Regions from separate parts of the Streptomyces sp. NPDC056479 genome, predicted to be linked through region 1. Evidence: riboswitches for the same ligand, from Rfam matches in the RefSeq annotation. Region 1 holds a riboswitch; the other holds the start of a gene.
What was found. Region 1 has a riboswitch for S-adenosylmethionine ahead of thrC (threonine synthase). Riboswitches for the same ligand answer to the same signal wherever they lie in the genome.

Region 1 (8,085 bases):
CGCCTCGGCGATGAGCTCGCCGATCTGGGTGTCGGCGGCGGAGATGGAGGCCGTGGAGGCGATCTGCTCCTTGGTCTCGACGTCCTTCGCCTGCTCGAGCAGGGCGGCGGAGACGGCCTCGACGGCGCGCTCGATACCGCGCTTGAGGGCCATCGGGTTGGCGCCGGCGGCTACGTTGCGCAGGCCTTCCTTCACGAGGGCCTGGGCGAGAACGGTCGCCGTGGTCGTACCGTCACCGGCGACGTCGTCCGTCTTCTTGGCGACTTCCTTGACCAGCTCGGCGCCGATCTTCTCGTACGGGTCCTCGAGCTCGATCTCCTTGGCGATGGAGACACCATCGTTGGTGATCGTGGGGGCGCCCCACTTCTTCTCGAGGACGACGTTGCGGCCCTTGGGGCCGAGCGTCACCTTCACGGCGTCCGCGAGCTGGTTCATGCCGCGCTCGAGGCCGCGCCGCGCCTCCTCGTCGAACGCGATGATCTTGGCCATGTGAAGTGGTCCCTCCAGGACTGGGGGTGATTCCTTCGGACCGCGCCCGCGCCCGCGACGGACGGCTCGCATGCCTTGTGGTTCCTTGCCCCACCCGGCCTGCGGGCCTCACCGACCCGGTCCTTCGTTGTCACTCTCACCTTCAGAGTGCTAACGCAATGATTAGCACTCGACCCATGAGAGTGCAAGGCGCGCTCGCGAAGCGGGCGCTCGTTGAGGGGTGGTGGTCGGGTGGCGGGTGGGAGCAAGCGGCTCTCAGGGATCGAGCCGGGCACTGCGCCCGGACGTGGACAGGTCCCGAGCACGGCGAAGGGCCCGCACCCCTGGAGGTGCGGGCCCTTCGAAGAAGAACGTCGCTGCTTTAAGTCGACGCGTGCTTCAGCCGGTCGCCAGTCGGACCATGTCCGCCTGCGGCCCCTTCTGACCCTGCGAGATCTCGAAATCGACTCGCTGGCCCTCTTCCAGGGTGCGGTACCCGTCCATCTGGATCGCGCTGTAGTGGACGAAAACATCCGCACCACCGTCGACCGCGATGAAGCCGTACCCCTTCTCCGCGTTGAACCACTTGACGGTGCCCTGAGCCATGCCTAACTCCCCTATTACTGGCCCTTGCACAGATCCACACTTCGCGGATCCGGGTCAGACCTCACCCCCCATCGGTCGGGGGCGTGCGCCGGAACGCGTCGACCGCGGCTGAATGTATCTGCCCAACTGCCGTCTGCAACAGGTCAATCGGACGAGAAATCCGGGCACGACCGGTCGGGAATGTGGGGACAATTCCGCTGACTTCAGGTCAAGTCGGACCCGGCATACGGAACAAAAGCCGCAAAAAACCCGCACACTTTGGCTACTTCTTGTCGGGCTTACGGCAGAAATCAAGGGCAACCGACTCGGAGATCGGCGGCACGTTCCCCAACTGTACCTCGCTCAACCACACAGAATTGCCCCCTCCGCTTCTCTCACGGAGGGGGCAATTCGATGAACTCTCAGTAACCTGAGTTACCGAAGGTAATGATCGGTCATTCGGTCAGCCTCGGTCAGCCGCCGGCGACGGCCGGGATGATGGAAACGCCCGCACCGTCGGGAGTGGCCGTCTCCAGCCCCTGCTCGAAACGCACGTCGTCGTCATTGACGTACACATTGACGAACCGACGCAGCTTGCCCTGGTCGTCGAGAACCCGGGCGGCGATCCCGGTGTGGTTCTTCTCCAGGTCGGCGATGACCTCGCCGAGGGTGGCGCCTTCGGCGGCGACCTCGGCCTGGCCACCCGTGTAGGTGCGCAGGATGGTGGGGATGCGGACGTTGACGCTCATACGGTGTGACCTCCGGTCAGTGTGCAGGTTCGGTGGGACAGGCGTCTCAGACGAGACCGGCCTCGCGGAACGAGTCCAGGTTGGGACGAATCGTCGCAGTCAGCCCCGTACCGGCCACCGCGTCCAACGTCTTCAGCCCATCGCCGGTGTTGAGCACGACGGTCGTGAGACTCGGGTCCAGCACACCGTTCTCGATCAGCTTCTGCGTCACACCCACGGTCACTCCACCGGCGGTCTCCGCGAAGATCCCCTCGGTCCGGGCGAGCAGCCGAATCGCGTCGACGACCTGCTCGTCCGTCACGTCCTCCACGAAACCACCCGTGCGGCGGGCGATGTCCAGGACGTACGGACCGTCGGCCGGGTTGCCGATCGCCAGCGACTTGGCGATGGTGTTCGGCTTCTGGGGGCGGACCACGTCGTGGCCGGCCTTGAACGCCGTCGACACCGGCGAGCAGCCCTCGGCCTGCGCACCGAAGATCTTGTACGGCTTGTCCTCGACGAGCCCGAGCTTGATCAGCTCCTGGAGCCCCTTGTCGATCTTCGTGAGCTGCGAGCCCGAGGCGATCGGCACGACCAGCTGGTCGGGGAGCTGCCAGCCGAGCTGCTCGCAGATCTCGTACGCCAGGGTCTTGGAGCCCTCGGCGTAGTACGGCCGCAGGTTGACGTTGACGAAGCCCCAGCCCTCGCCGGCCGGGTCGCCGATCAGCTCGGAGCAGAAACGGTTCACGTCGTCGTAGTTGCCCTCGATGCCGACGAGCTCGCCGCCGTAGACCGCGGCCATGACGACCTTGCCCTGCTCGAGGTCGTGCGGGATGAACACACAGGACCGGAAGCCGGCGCGGGCCGCGGCGGCGCCCACCGCACCGGCGAGGTTGCCGGTGGATGAGCAGGAGAGGGTGGTGAAGTTGAAGGCGCGCGCGGCCTCGATGGCCTGAGCGACCACGCGGTCCTTGAAGGAGTGCGTCGGGTTGCCGGAGTCGTCCTTGACGAACAGCTTGCCGGCGTCGACGCCGAGCTCGGCTCCGAGGTTGTCGGCCTGGACGAGCTTGGTCCACCCGGGGTTGATGTTCGGCTTGGTCGCCACGTCGGCCGGGACGGGCAGCAGGGGCGCATAGCGCCAGATGTTCGCGGGGCCCGCTTCGATCCGCTTGCGGAGCTCCTCGGCGTCATAGGCCGAGAAGTCGTACGCGATCTCCAGCGGGCCGAAACACTCCTCGCACGCGAAGACCGGGCCGAGAGGGACCCGGTGACCGCACTCGCGGCAGGACAGCGCCGCGGCGGGACCGAGGTCTACGGTGGAGTCGGTGGTGCTTGCAACAGTCTGCACAGCCATGTGAGGCGAGGCCCTTTCTCCTCATCTTCCTCACGACGCATCTCGTCGTGAGACGGATTTGGCACCTTCCCTAGCCGGGAGCCTCGCGGAGACGATCAACGGTGACGATCGACGCTGATCTACGAGAACCGACTGGAGGGTTGCCGGGGCTTCATCGGGCCGTATCCCTCTGCCCCTCTGGATGAGCGGTATTCGGTTGTGGACGACGGTCGACCTCGGACATGCGATGGTCATCCGCGTTGTTCAAGACTGTAACCGAACGCCAGGACAGTTGAGAGAGCCGTCCGAACCGCGAGATGACTGCGATGATTCTGCCGCTGACGCGACGGGCACGCATCCCGACAGTGAGGAGCCGCCGACCGTGCTGGAAGAAGTCGACCGCTGGCTGAACAGCCGCTCCTGGTCCGTTGCCGATCGCCCGCTGCACCAGATCCTGGCCGCCAAGCAGCGTACGGGTCAGTCGGTCTCCGTGGTGCTGCCCGCACTCAACGAGGAGGAGACGGTCGGCGACATCGTCGCGATCATCGCCCATGACCTGGTCCGGCAGGTTCCGCTGGTCGACGAGATCGTCGTCGTCGACTCGGGATCCACCGACCGCACCTCCGAGGTGGCCGCCGCGGCGGGCGCTCGGGTGGTGCACCGGGACGAGATCCTCCCGCACCTCCCGGCCGTCCCCGGCAAGGGCGAGGTGCTCTGGCGCTCCCTGCTCGTGACGAGCGGGGACATCGTCTGCTTCATCGACGCCGACCTCAGGGAGTTCTCCTCCGACTTCGTCTCGGGCATCGTCGGCCCGCTGCTCACCGACCCCGGCGTGGATCTGGTCAAGGCGATGTACGACCGCCCGCTCGGCTCGGCGGCCGGACAGGGCGGCCGGGTGACCGAGCTCATGGCGCGCCCGCTGCTGAACATGCACTGGCCGCAGCTCGCCGGTTTCGTGCAGCCGCTGGGCGGCGAGTACGCGGCACGCAGGTCGCTGCTGGAGCAGCTGCCGTTCCCCGTCGGATACGGCGTCGAGCTGGGCATGCTGGTCGACGCCCTGCATCTGGTGGGCCTGGACGCGCTGGCCCAGGTGGACGTGGGGGTGCGCAAGCACCGCCACCAGGACGGACAGGCCCTGGGCCGGATGTCCGCCGCGATCTACCGCACGGCCCAGCTGAGGCTGGCCCGCGGGCATCTGGTCCGGCCTTCGCTGACCCAGTTCGAGCGCGGCGAGGACGGGTTCGAGCCACGTACGTACTCCGTGGACACGGAGGAACGGCCGCCGATGGTGGAGATCGCCGAGTATGCGACGCGGAAGGTCGCGTAAACGCCGGAAACCGGCCGTATACAGGGGGTACAAGTGCCGCCCACTGAGCGGAACCGTACGTTTGAGCGTTTCCGGGCCGGGCTAGGTTGAGGCGTATGGCTTCCACTCAGGGTGCTGCCAAGGTGCTCGTCGCGTCGAACCGCGGCCCGGTCTCGTACGAGGTGCGCGACGACGGCTCGCTGCACTCCAAGAGGGGCGGCGGCGGAGTCGTCTCCGGGCTGTCGGCGATCGGGCCGGAGGCGGGCGCCCTGTGGGTGTGCTCGGCGCTGTCCGACGGGGACCGGGAGGCGGTGCGGCGCGGGGTCGGCGAGGACGGCGTGCTGATGCTGGACATCCCGGCCGGCGTGCACGCCGACGCGTACAACGGCATCGCGAACTCGGTCCTGTGGTTCGTCCACCACATGCTGTACCAGACACCGCTGGAGCCGGTCTTCGACGCGGAGTTCCGGCGCCAGTGGGCCTCGTACGAGACCTACAACCGCGCCTTCGCCGAGGCGCTGGCCGGGCGGGCGGGGCCGGGGGCGGCGGTGTTGGTGCAGGACTATCACCTGACGCTGGTGCCGGGGATGCTGCGCGAGCTGCGCCCTGACCTGCGGATCGGTCACTTCTCGCACACGCCGTGGGCGCCGCCCGAGTACTTCCGGATGCTGCCCGGCGACATCGCGGGCCAGGTGCTGCGCGGGATGCTCGGCGCGGATCGGCTGGGGTTCCTCACCCGGCGCTGGGCGGACGCGTTCGAGGCGTGCTGCGCGGACATCGCCGGCGGGCTCGGGGGCACCCGGGTCGGGGTGCACGGGCTGGGGGCGGACGCGGACTTCCTGCGGGCGCGTTCGCACGAGACGGATGTCGCCGAGCGGATGGCCGTGCTGCGCCGCGAGATCGGCACGACCGCGGACGGGGCGGCCCGCAGGACGATCGTGCGGGTCGACCGGACCGAGCTGTCCAAGAACATCGTGCGCGGCCTGCTGGCGTACCGGCAGCTGCTCGACGACCACCCCGAGTGGCGCGAGCGGGTGGTGCACGTGGCCTTCGCCTACCCCTCGCGGCAGGACCTGGCGGTGTACCGCGCCTACACGGCCGAGGTCCAGCGGCTGGCGGAGGAGATCAACTCCCGGTACGGGACGCCGGGTTGGACCCCGATCGTGCTCCACGTCAAGGACGACTTCGCCCGCTCGCTGGCCGCGTACCGGCTGGCGGACGTGGCGCTGGTCAACCCCATCCGGGACGGCATGAACCTGGTCGCGAAGGAGGTGCCGGTCGTCTCCGACGAGGGCTGCGCGCTGGTGCTGTCCCGGGAGGCGGGGGCCTTCGAGGAACTCGGCGAGGACGCGTACGCCGTCAATCCTTACGACGTGATCGACACCGCTCGGGCGCTGCACGAGGCGTTGACCATGCGGCCGGAGGAGCGGGCGGAGCGGTCGAAGCGGCTGGCGGCGGCAGCGACCGCGCTGCCGCCGGCGCAGTGGTTCCTGGACCAGTTGCGTGCCCTGGAGGAGGGGACGCCGGGTCAGCCCGGCCCGGCGGCCTGAGCCGCGAGCCCTCGCAGCAGCCGTACGACACCCTCCGGGCCGTCGACCACGATGTCCGCCTGCTTCGACAGCTCGGTGACCTCCTCGCTGCCGCTGCACACCAGCAGACCCGGGGTGCCGTCGGAGCGGAGTCGGTCGACGGCGGCGTAGGCGGGGAGGTCGCCGAGGTCGTCGCCGGCGTAGAGGACGGACTCGGCGCCGAGTTCCCGGACGTATTCGCGGAGCGCCACGCCCTTGTCCATGCCCGGCGGGCGGAGTTCGAGGACCATACGGCCGGGTTCGACGATCAGGCCGTTGCGGGCGGCGAGGTCGGTGAGGGGTTCGCGGAGGGCGTCGAAGGTGCCTTGCGGGTCTTTCCCGCGTCGTGTGTGCACGGCGATGGCGTGGCCCTTGTCCTCGGTCCAGGTGCCGTGCCCGTCGAGCAGCCCGGGCAGTGCGGCCCGGACGGCGGCCACGCCGGGGTGGGGGTCGGGTGCGGTGACCTCACCGCTGACGGCGTCCCAGCGCTCGGCGCCGTAGTGCCCGAGCACGACGAGGTGCTCCAGGCCCGGGACCCCGGCGAATCCGCCGTACCGCACGGCGACGTCGGCCGGGCGGCCGGTGACCACCGCGACGGCGGCGACCTTCGGGGCGAGTGCCGCGAGCGCGGGCAGGGCGTCGGGGTGCGCCCGTGCCTTCTCCGGGTCCGGCACGATCGGGGCGAGCGTCCCGTCGAAGTCCAGCGCGATCAGGGCACGGGCGGGGCGCGCGAGGATGGCGGCGAGTCCGTCGCGGCCGGGTCCGGTCGAAGGGGTGGGCAGAGCGTCCGCGGGGTCGGTCAGATCCTTGTGACTGGCCATACGTCGACCCTATCCAGCGGGGCCCGAATGAACCGCGCGGCACGGAGGGTTCCAGCCCTCCGTCAGCGCTCCCCCCGCCGGGTCTCCCGCACCCGTCGCAGCCGATTCACCGTCACGGGGTCGTCGGCCAGTGCCCTCGGGTCGTCCAGCAGGGCGTTCAGCAGCTGGTAGTAGCGGACGGGGGCCAGGCCGAGCTCCTCGCGTATCGCCCGCTCCTTGGCGCCGGGGCCCGCAAAGCCCCGGCGCTCCAGAGCGAGGATGGCCCGCTCGCGGTCGGCGAGCGCGGCGGTGGGGTCGGGCGGGTCCTGGGTCATGGCTCGCACCGTAACCCCCACCACCGACAACCGGACCACCGGCGACCGGCTACTCCGCGCTCTCCGCCCGCGTGGCCGTCGACTGCAGCTGCCCCAGAATCGCCGCCGGGCTGCCCCCGGAGGACACGGCCTTACCGATCCGCTGCTTGACGTCCGCACTCACCGCGGCCCAGGACGTCCGCCCGACCGGGTACAGCTCGGAGAGCGGAAGCTCCTCCAGGAACGGCTTGAGGTCGGCATCCTGCCCGGCCCCGGTCATCACCCTGGACGCGGAGTTCGTGACGGGAAGCAGGTCGTACTCCCGGGAGAAGTCCAGGACGTTCTCCTTGTCGTAGACGAAGTCGAGGAAATCGCCCACCTGGTCCGCATGGCCGTTCTCCTTGAACGCCATCATCCAGTCCGCCACGCCCATGGAGACCTTGCTCGGGCCGTCCACCCCGGGCATCGGCACCATGCCGTACTTCACGCCCTTCTTCCCGGCCATCTGCATCAGGGACGGATGGCCGTTGAGCATGCCCACGTCCCCCGCCGCGAACGCGGAGAACGCCTCGGCCCGGTTGAGCTCGCCCGGCGCCACCGGGCCCGTCAGCCCCTTGCCGACCAGGTCGTTCTTGAGCCAGTTGAAGGTGGTGACGTTCTCCGAGGAGTCGATGCTGTACGTGCCGAGGTCGGTGTCGGTGTATCCGCCCCCGCCGCTCAGCAGCCACTGCATCGTCTCGGCCTGCGCCTCTTCGGGCCCGAGCGGCAGCGCGTACGGGTATTTCACGCCGTCCGCCTTCAGCGCCTCGGCGTCGGCGGCCAGTTCCTTCCAGGTCGTCGGCGCGGTGACACCGGCCTTCTCGAAGAGCGTCTTGTTGTAGAAGAGCAGGCGCGTCGAGGAGGCGAACGGTATGCCGTACTGCACCCCGTTCACCTGACCCGCGTCCGCGAACTGCCCGACGAAGTCGGCCTGGACGGGGATG
Region 2 (8,085 bases), on a different contig from region 1:
GGCGGCCTTCTCGGCGGCCGTCAGGCTGTTGAGGAGCTTCTGCGCCTCGGCGAGCTTGCCCTGGACTTCCTTCTTCTTCTTGCCCAGTTCGGTGCGGGTGGAGGAGAGGTCCTTGAGCTTCTCGGCGGCCTCGGCGCGCTGCTGGGCGAGCTCGCGCTGCTTCTCCTGGACCTTCTTCAGCGACTCGACCTGCTGAGCGCTCAGCTGGTCCATCGTGGACGCCTTGTCCAGGTAGTCGTCCGGGTCGGACGACAGGAACAGCTGGATCGAGGAGTCGATGCTGCCCGTGCGGTACTGGGAGGCGGCCGCGAGGCCCATCGAGTCACGCAGCTCGTTCAGGTCTTCCTGACCGCGGGCCACGTTGTCCTGGATGGTGGAGATCTCCTTCTGGAGCTTCTCCTGCTTCTCCTTGGCCCCGTTGTACTTCTCGGTGGCCTGCTCGGCCTGCTCGTAGAGCTTGTCGACCTTGGCCTTGACCTCGTCCTTGCTCGGCTTCTCGCTGGGGGCCGCGTTGGCCGCCTGCGAACTGATGGCCACGGCAGCAGCCGCCGCGGTGGTGAGCACGGTCACGCGTGCTCGGCTCGGCTGCTTGGGTCGACGGTGGGAAGCCACTGAGGTGAAACCCTTCTTGTGAGTGATCACCCGCTCGGAGGTTCGACGCCAGACCCTAGTGACCCTCTTGTGATCAGATCAAATCCTCACAGGAAAAATCTCGTCACACACATCATTCTTTACACACAACTCACATGGTGTGATGCGCGGTTGACGCTACGTTGCGTGACGGTCCCACCAATTCGGGCATTGCGTCCGTACGTTGGCCGATTCAGGACAGTCGCTTCAGAAGCACCGCAGAAGCCACCGGTCGCGCGCCGGCGCGTGCCACCCCGTCGGCGACCTCGCGGTCGGTGGAGGCGACGATGACCGGACGGCCCGGCGGCTCGGCGCGCACCAGCTGGCGGATCAACTCGTCCGCGGTCACGCCGGGCTTGGAGAACAGCACCCGCACCCCGCGCGGCGGAGCCAGCAGCACCGGCGCGGCCAGCTCGGCCCCGTCGAAGACACAGGTCACCTCGGCGCCGGTCTGCGCGGCGAGCTGGGAGAGCTGACCGAGGAGCCGGAGGCGCTGCTTCTCCAGCGGCATCTGGGGATAGCCGGTCTTGGTGACGTTGTAGCCGTCGACCACCAAGTGCGCCTGCGGCAGGGCGAGGAGCTGGTCGAGGATCGCGGGGTCGTTCTCGGACAGGGCCCGGGCGGCGATGTCCTTCGGGGTCATTCGTCCCGGTTCGACCGCGTCCACGGTCTCGGCGGGCCGTACGGAGACCGGCGGCAACGCCAGTTCCCGGCGCAGCCCTTGAGCGGCGTCCAGCAGGGTGTCGAGGAGCAGCCGTACGCGCATGTCCTCGACGCTGCGCCCCTCGCGTGCCGCTCTGCGCGTGGCCTCCAGGGCCGACTCGGCCTCTCCGAGCCGCGCCTTGAGCCGACGGGTCTCACTCTCGGCCGAGGAGACCTGCGCGTGCCCCTCGGCGCGCACGGCCTCGATCTCGCCCTGGATCTTGCGCAGGGCGGCGTCGCCGCGCTTGACGTCACTGAGGGCGGAGCGCAGCTTGCGGTGAAGCGATTCGGCTTCCTTCTTCGCCGCGTCCAGCTCGGCGCGCAGCCGCTCGTTCTCGTGCCGGGTGTGCTCGCGGGCCTGGGCGAGCTCCTCGCGCAGCCGGTCCAGCTCGGCCCGGGTCTCCTCGTCGGCGCGCTCGGCGTCCGCGCGCTGGGCCTCCTCGCCGGCCGCGGTGACCAGCTTGACCCAGCCGGTGGGCCGCAGAACATAGGCCGCGGCCGCCACGTCGAGCGGGTCCGCGGCCGGGGGCGCCGAGCCTGTGTCGAGGGCGCCGGTGAGCTCCGGCTGGGCCTCTCTGAGCTTCTCGCCGATGCGCTGGCGGAACAGCGGATCGGTCTCCAGCGCGGCGGCCATCGCGTTGCCGGCGAACTTGGCCCGCCGGTTCGGTGCGAATCTGGCGTACTGCCGAAGCTGCGCGGGCAGTTCGCCGACGGTCAGCCCGCCGAAGCCGTCGGACACGATCTGTACGACCTTGCGTCGCACACCGTCGGGCAGCGGACGGTCGAGCACCTCGGCGGCGCCGTCGCCCGGCCCCCCGCCTTGTGTCTCCACCATCCGTCACACCCCACTATCTGTGCGGGGCCCTCCCGGACCCCCGTCGTCAGGAGCCGGCGCCCGGCCTGTCCACGAGTTCCACCTTGTCGACCGCGTTGCACCAGCGGCAGCGCACCGATTCGATCGTCTCACTGAGCACCTCACGCTCCTCGACCTTCGGCTCACCGGCCAGATCGAGGTGCATGTACTCCACGACCTTGGACGAGCGCGTCACGTCGAAACGCGTGAGGTTGCCGCAGAGGGTGCAGCGCCACCGCGTCGTGGCGGTCGGCAGGGGAACCGTCATCGTGACTGCGCTCTTTTCTTCCAGGCCTTCTATTGTCCGTGACGCGTCGTGCTCGGTGCGTGTGGCTCGTAACCCTACGGCCTGGCGGGTACTCGTCGCCCGTCCGTACCAGGCGGCGAGGCGCTCTGTGCGGCTGCGTCCCGTTACGTCATGCTCTGTATTCATGATCGGCAACTGGAGCGTGGCGCGTTTCGGAGCTCGGTTCGGCAGGGCGGGCCGATCGGTCCGTTCCGCCTTCGGCTCCTCCGCGCCGGTGACCTACGGGCTGATCGCCCTGTGCTGCCTGTTGTTCCTGGTGGGACCGGCGGCGGGGCTCAATCCGGTGTACGGCTCGGGCGAGGGACTGCTGACGGCGCAGCGGGCCTACTTCCACCACTGGGGCGTGGTGCCCGCGGAGCTGTTCGAGGGCTCGCCCCGGGCCGCCCTCACTCCCGCGACGGCCCTCTTCGTGCACGGCAGCTGGGTGCACCTGCTCGGCAACATGCTCTTCCTCTTTGTGTTCGGCGTGATGACCGAGGAACGGATGGGCCGCATCCAGTTCACTCTCTTCTACCTGGGCTGCGGCTATCTGGCCCTGCTGGGCTATGCCGCCGCCAACGACGACTCCACCCAGTCCCTGGTCGGCGCGTCGGGCGCGATCTCGGCCGTCCTCGGCGCTCTCCTGTTCCTCTTCCCCGGAGCGCGGGTGACAAGCCTGCTGCCGTTCCTGCTGTTCCTGCCGCTGCGCTTCCCTGCCTGGGTGGTACTGCCCTTCTGGGTGGCCCTCCAGTGGGTGGCCGCGGGTCGGGCGGCCCAGGGCCCGGGGGTGGCGTATCTGGCGCATCTGGTGGGCTTCGGGCTGGGCTTCGGCTACGCGTGGGCCCGGTTCGGGCGGCCGACTAGAGTGAAGGCCGCCCCAGCTCCGGCCCCCGAGGGAGAGAACCAGCCGTGATCACCGCGATCGTCCTGATCAAGACCAGCGTGGACCGGATCCCCGAGATCGCGGAGCGGATCGCTTCGCTGGAGAGCGTGACCGAGGTCTTCTCCGTCACCGGCACCTACGACCTGATCGCGATGGTGCGGGTGAAGGAGCACGAGGACCTGGCCGAGGTCATCCCCGGGCGGATCAGCAAGATCCCCGGCGTCGAGGGGACGGACACGCACGTGGCGTTCCGTACGTACTCCCAGCACGACATCGAGGCCGCTTTCGCCATCGGCCTGGACAGCTGAGGGTCCCGCGCTCACGCTCACTCGGATGAAGAGCGCACAGGTCGAGCATCTGTCGGCCGGCCTGGAGAACTGGGCGGACGTCCTCACCCGCGACCTCGGCGCTGCGGGCACCGTCTTGCACCTCGGCCCCGGCACCGGAGCCTCCGGCGGTCTGGGCGCGGGCCTCGCCGCCCTGGGCGCCCGCCTCCTCCCCCGCTTCGACGTCCTCCTGGACCACCTCGACCTCGACACCCGCCTCGCCCGCGCCGACCTGGTCGTCACCGCCGAAGGCGCCCTGGACCACCAGACGCCCAAGGGCAAGGTCCCGGCCGAGGTGGCCCGCCGGGCCAAGCTGTACGGCCGCCCGGTGCTCGTGCTGGCGGGCACGCTGGGCGAGGGCGCGCACGAGGTGCCCGGGGTCGACGCGTTCAGCGGCATCCTGCCGGCGCCGATGGCCCTGGCGGAGGCCCTGGTGCGGGCCTCCGAACTCCTCACGGACGCGACCGAACGCGCCCTGCGGATGATCCTGCTGGGCGCCCGGCTACCGGCTCACGCGGAGGTGTCCGGGACGCAACGGCCGTCCTCGGTGCGGTAGTTCCAGCGGGCGCCGTCCGTGACGAGCTCCCTCACGGCGTTCACGAACCGCTCGACGTGCTCGTCGGGCGTACCGGCCCCGAAGCTCACCCGGATCGCGTTGAGGGACTTCTCGCCCGGAGCGGCCTCGGGCGCACCGCACTCGCCCTGGGCCTGCGGGTCGCTGCCCAGCAGCGTCCGCACCAGCGGGTGGGCGCAGAACAGCCCGTCCCGCACCCCGATGCCGTACTCGGCGGAGAGGGCGGCGGCGAAGTGGGAGCTGTTCCAGCCCTCGACGACGAAGGAGATGACGCCGACGCGGGGGGCGTCGTCGCCGAAGAGCGAGAGGACCCGGACCTCGGGAACCTCGGCGAGGCCCGCACGCACCTTCTCGATCAGGTGCTGCTCACGGGCGACGAGTGTGTCGAAGCCGGCCTCGGTGAGGGCCTTGCAGGCGGAGGCGATGGAGTAGGCGCCGATGACGTTCGGGGAGCCGGCCTCGTGACGGGCGGCGCTCTCGTGCCAGTCGACGTCCACTCCCCCGTCCGCACGCCGGGTGACCTTGCGGCTGGCGCCGCCGCCCGCGAGGTACGGCTCGGCCTCGCGCAGCCAGTCGGCGCGGCCGGCGAGGACGCCGGAGCCGAAGGGGGCGTACAGCTTGTGCCCGGAGAAGGCGATCCAGTCGACGTCCAGATCACGGACGCTCACCGGGTGGTGCGGGGCGAGCTGGGCGGCGTCGAGCACGATCCGGGCGCCGTGGGCGTGGGCGGCGGCCGCCAGCTCCCGCACGGGCCACAGCTCGCCGGTGACGTTCGAGGCGCCGGTGACACAGACCAGGGCCGGGCCGTGGCCCCCTTCAATCGACACAGTACGGTCGGCGAGGGCGCGCTCCAGGGTCTCGACGGCCTGGCGGGGGGTGCGGGGCGCGTTGAGGTAGGTGACACGGGCGTCCCGCCAGGGCAGCAGGGAGGCGTGGTGCTCGGTCTCGAAGACGAAGACCTGGCAGTCGGCGGGAAGGGCGGCGGCCAGGAGGTTGAGCGAGTCGGTGGTGGACCGGGTGAAGACCAGCTGGTCGTCGGCTCGGCAGTCCAGGAACTCGACGACGGTCCTGCGGGCGTTCTCGAACAGGTCGGTGGAGAGCTGCGAGAGGTACCCGGCACCGCGGTGGACGCTGCCGTAGTACGGCGCGTAGGCGGCGACGTCGTCCCAGACGCGCTGGAGGGCGGGGGCGCTGGCGGCGTAGTCGAGCGCGGCATAGCTGACCTCGCCGCCCGTGACGAGCGGGACGGTGACATCACGGCCCAGAACGGGCAGCGGGGCACAAACGGACTGAACGGTGGCAGCGGTGGAGACAGACATGGCGAACTCCCGTGAGCGGCATGCGAGTTGAGGGCATGCGGAGAAGAGAAAAAGGGTGTGCGGAGGCGGGGCTCAGCGGCCCTATCGCATTCGCTTGCTCACGGAAGACTCCCTCGAACGACCAGGACCCCTGGTTTCGAGAGGGGCCCGCGCTTGCCGTAGACCTCGCTGCCTACGGCCTGGTCTTCACCCGGGGCACCCCGCCACGGACGGAGGGTTGCCGGACAGTCGGCCGGGGCCTCATGACTGTCACTCATGACCTGGTACAGGAACGTACGTGAAATGATCGTCGTCCCGCAACCCGTGTCCGGATCGCGGGACGACCTCACTGCCTAGCTGTTGCTCGCGGCGACCCAGCGGTCGAGCGTCCGCTTCGCCGCTCCCGAATCGATCGCCTCCGCCGCCTTCGCCATGCCGGCGCGGATCTGTTCCGTCAGCGGCCCGTCGCCCGGCTCCAGCGCCACCAGCGCCGCCGCCGCGTTCAGCAGTACGGCGTCCCGCACCGGCCCCGTCTCGCCATCCAGCAGGCGCCGGGCGACCTCGGCGTTGTAGGACGCGTCGGCACCGCGCAGCGCCTCCACCGGCACCAGTTCGATGCCGACGTCGCGCGGGTCGAAGGTCTCCTCGGTCACCTTGCCGTCGCGTACGACCCACACCCGGGAGGTGGCCGTGGTGGTGAGCTCGTCGAGGCCGTCGTCACCGCGGAACACCAGCGAGGAGTTGCCGCGCTCGGCGAAGACGCCCGCGACGATCGGTGCCATGCGCGGGTCCGCCACGCCGACCGCCTGCGCCTTCACCTTCGCCGGGTTGGTCAGCGGACCGAGCACGTTGAAGGTCGTCCGGATGCCCAACTGGCCGCGGGCCGCGGCCACATGCCGCAGCGACGGATGGAACTTCACCGCGAAGCAGAAGGTGATCCCGGCCTGCTCGGCGACCTCGGCCACCCGCCCGACCGGCAGTTCCAGATTGACGCCGAGCTTCTCCAGCACGTCCGAGGCACCCGACGCCGACGAGGCCGCCCGGTTGCCGTGCTTGACGACCTTCGCGCCCGTGCCGGCGATGACGATCGCCGACATGGTGGAGATGTTGACGGTCTTCGCGCCGTCGCCGCCGGTGCCGACGATGTCGACGGTCCGCCCCGGCACCTCGATCACGTTCGCGTGCTCGTACATCGTCCGGACGAGCCCGGTGATCTCCTGAACCGTCTCGCCCTTGGCGCGCAGTGCCACGACGAAGCCGGCGATCTGCGCGTCCGTCGCCTCGCCGCGCATGATCAGGTCCATCGCCCACGCGGTGTCGTCGGCGGCCAGGTCGGAGCCGTTCAGCAGACCGTTCAGCAGCAGGGGCCAGGAGCGGGCCGCCGCGGTGTCGCCTCCGGCGGGGGTCACAGCGCTCATAAGCCGCTCCAGGGTCAGATGTCCCGCACTGCGGGACATGAGTCTCAACGAGGTCCACCCTATCCAGCCGCGGGGCACGGCGAAGGGCCCCGTCCGTACAACGGACGGGGCCCTCAACCGTGGCGTGGCAGGCGATCAGTGGTGGCCGTGGCCGCTCGTGATCTCCTTGTACTCCTCGACGGTCGGCTTGGGGATCTGGCCGTCCTCGCTGAAGTACGACTTGCTGAGCTTGGCGCGCAGCTTCTCGGAGCCCTTCACCTTGCGCTCGACGCCGTTCTCGTCGACCGTCGGGCCGATCTCGGCCGGCTGGTACTGCTCGTGCGCGGTGAGCGTGTACAGCGCGTCCTGGCTGAGCGGCTCGTGGACCTCGATGAACTCACCGTGCGGCAGGCGCTTGATGATGCCGGACTCACGGCCGTGCAGCACCTTGTCCTTGTCCCGGCGCTGCAGGCCGAGGCAGATCCGCTTGGTGACGATGAACGCGATGACCGGTCCGGCGAAGAACCCGATCCGGACGAACCAGGTGACCGCGTTGATCGACAGGTGGAAGTGGGTGGCCCACAGGTCGTTGCCACCGCCGACCAGGCCGATCATGTACACCGTGACCCAGGCGACGCCGAACGCGGTACGCGTCGGGGCGTTGCGCGGGCGGTCCAGGATGTGGTGCTCGCGCTTGTCGCCGGTGACCCAGGACTCGATGAACGGGTAGACCGCGATCGCCATCAGCACCAGGCCGAAGAGCACCAGCGGGATGAACACGCCCAGGACGAGCGTGTGACCCCAGAAGTTGACCTCCCAGCCCGGCATGTACCGGACCAGACCCTCGGCGAAGCCCATGTACCAGTCGGGCTGGGCGCCCGTGGACACCTGGTCCGGCCGGTAGGGGCCCATGGCCCAGATCGGGTTGATCTGCGCGATCGCCGCGATCACCGCGATGACACCGAAGACCAGGAAGAAGAAGCCTCCGGCCTTGGCCATGTAGACCGGCAGCAGCGGCATGCCGACGACGTTCTTGTTGGTCTTTCCGGGGCCCGCGAACTGCGTGTGCTTGTGGTAGAAGACCAGGATCAGGTGGCCGACCACCAGGCCGAGCATGATGCCCGGCAGCAGCAGGA

Region 2: it holds a riboswitch for S-adenosylmethionine, as region 1 does, so the genes downstream of both, ACFQ6S_RS31320 (aminotransferase class V-fold PLP-dependent enzyme) here and thrC (threonine synthase) in region 1, are expected to answer to the same signal.

What each region holds. Positions count from the first base shown of each region.
Region 1 covers NZ_JBHTRZ010000006.1:471,050-479,134, forward strand. Annotated here, with positions in the region: gene groL (chaperonin GroEL) at 1-489, opposite strand, end outside; gene ACFQ6S_RS25575 (cold-shock protein) at 868-1,074, opposite strand; gene ACFQ6S_RS25580 (ubiquitin-like small modifier protein 1) at 1,527-1,802, opposite strand; gene thrC (threonine synthase) at 1,849-3,135, opposite strand; SAM riboswitch class I at 3,154-3,323, opposite strand; gene ACFQ6S_RS25590 (glucosyl-3-phosphoglycerate synthase) at 3,497-4,441, shown strand; gene ACFQ6S_RS25595 (trehalose-6-phosphate synthase) at 4,537-5,970, shown strand; gene otsB (trehalose-phosphatase) at 5,949-6,809, opposite strand; gene ACFQ6S_RS25605 (DUF3263 domain-containing protein) at 6,872-7,123, opposite strand; gene ACFQ6S_RS25610 (ABC transporter substrate-binding protein) at 7,173-8,085, opposite strand, start outside.
Region 2 covers NZ_JBHTRZ010000008.1:498,234-506,318, forward strand. Annotated here, with positions in the region: gene ACFQ6S_RS31290 (NlpC/P60 family protein) at 1-612, opposite strand, end outside; gene ACFQ6S_RS31295 (NYN domain-containing protein) at 824-2,167, opposite strand; gene ACFQ6S_RS31300 (hypothetical protein) at 2,214-2,453, opposite strand; gene ACFQ6S_RS31305 (rhomboid family intramembrane serine protease) at 2,617-3,384, shown strand; gene ACFQ6S_RS31310 (Lrp/AsnC ligand binding domain-containing protein) at 3,381-3,662, shown strand; partial or broken gene ACFQ6S_RS31315 (glycerate kinase) at 3,697-4,236, shown strand; gene ACFQ6S_RS31320 (aminotransferase class V-fold PLP-dependent enzyme) at 4,191-5,573, opposite strand; SAM riboswitch class IV at 5,718-5,834, opposite strand; gene trpD (anthranilate phosphoribosyltransferase) at 5,906-6,970, opposite strand; gene ACFQ6S_RS31330 (cytochrome bc complex cytochrome b subunit) at 7,106-8,085, opposite strand, start outside.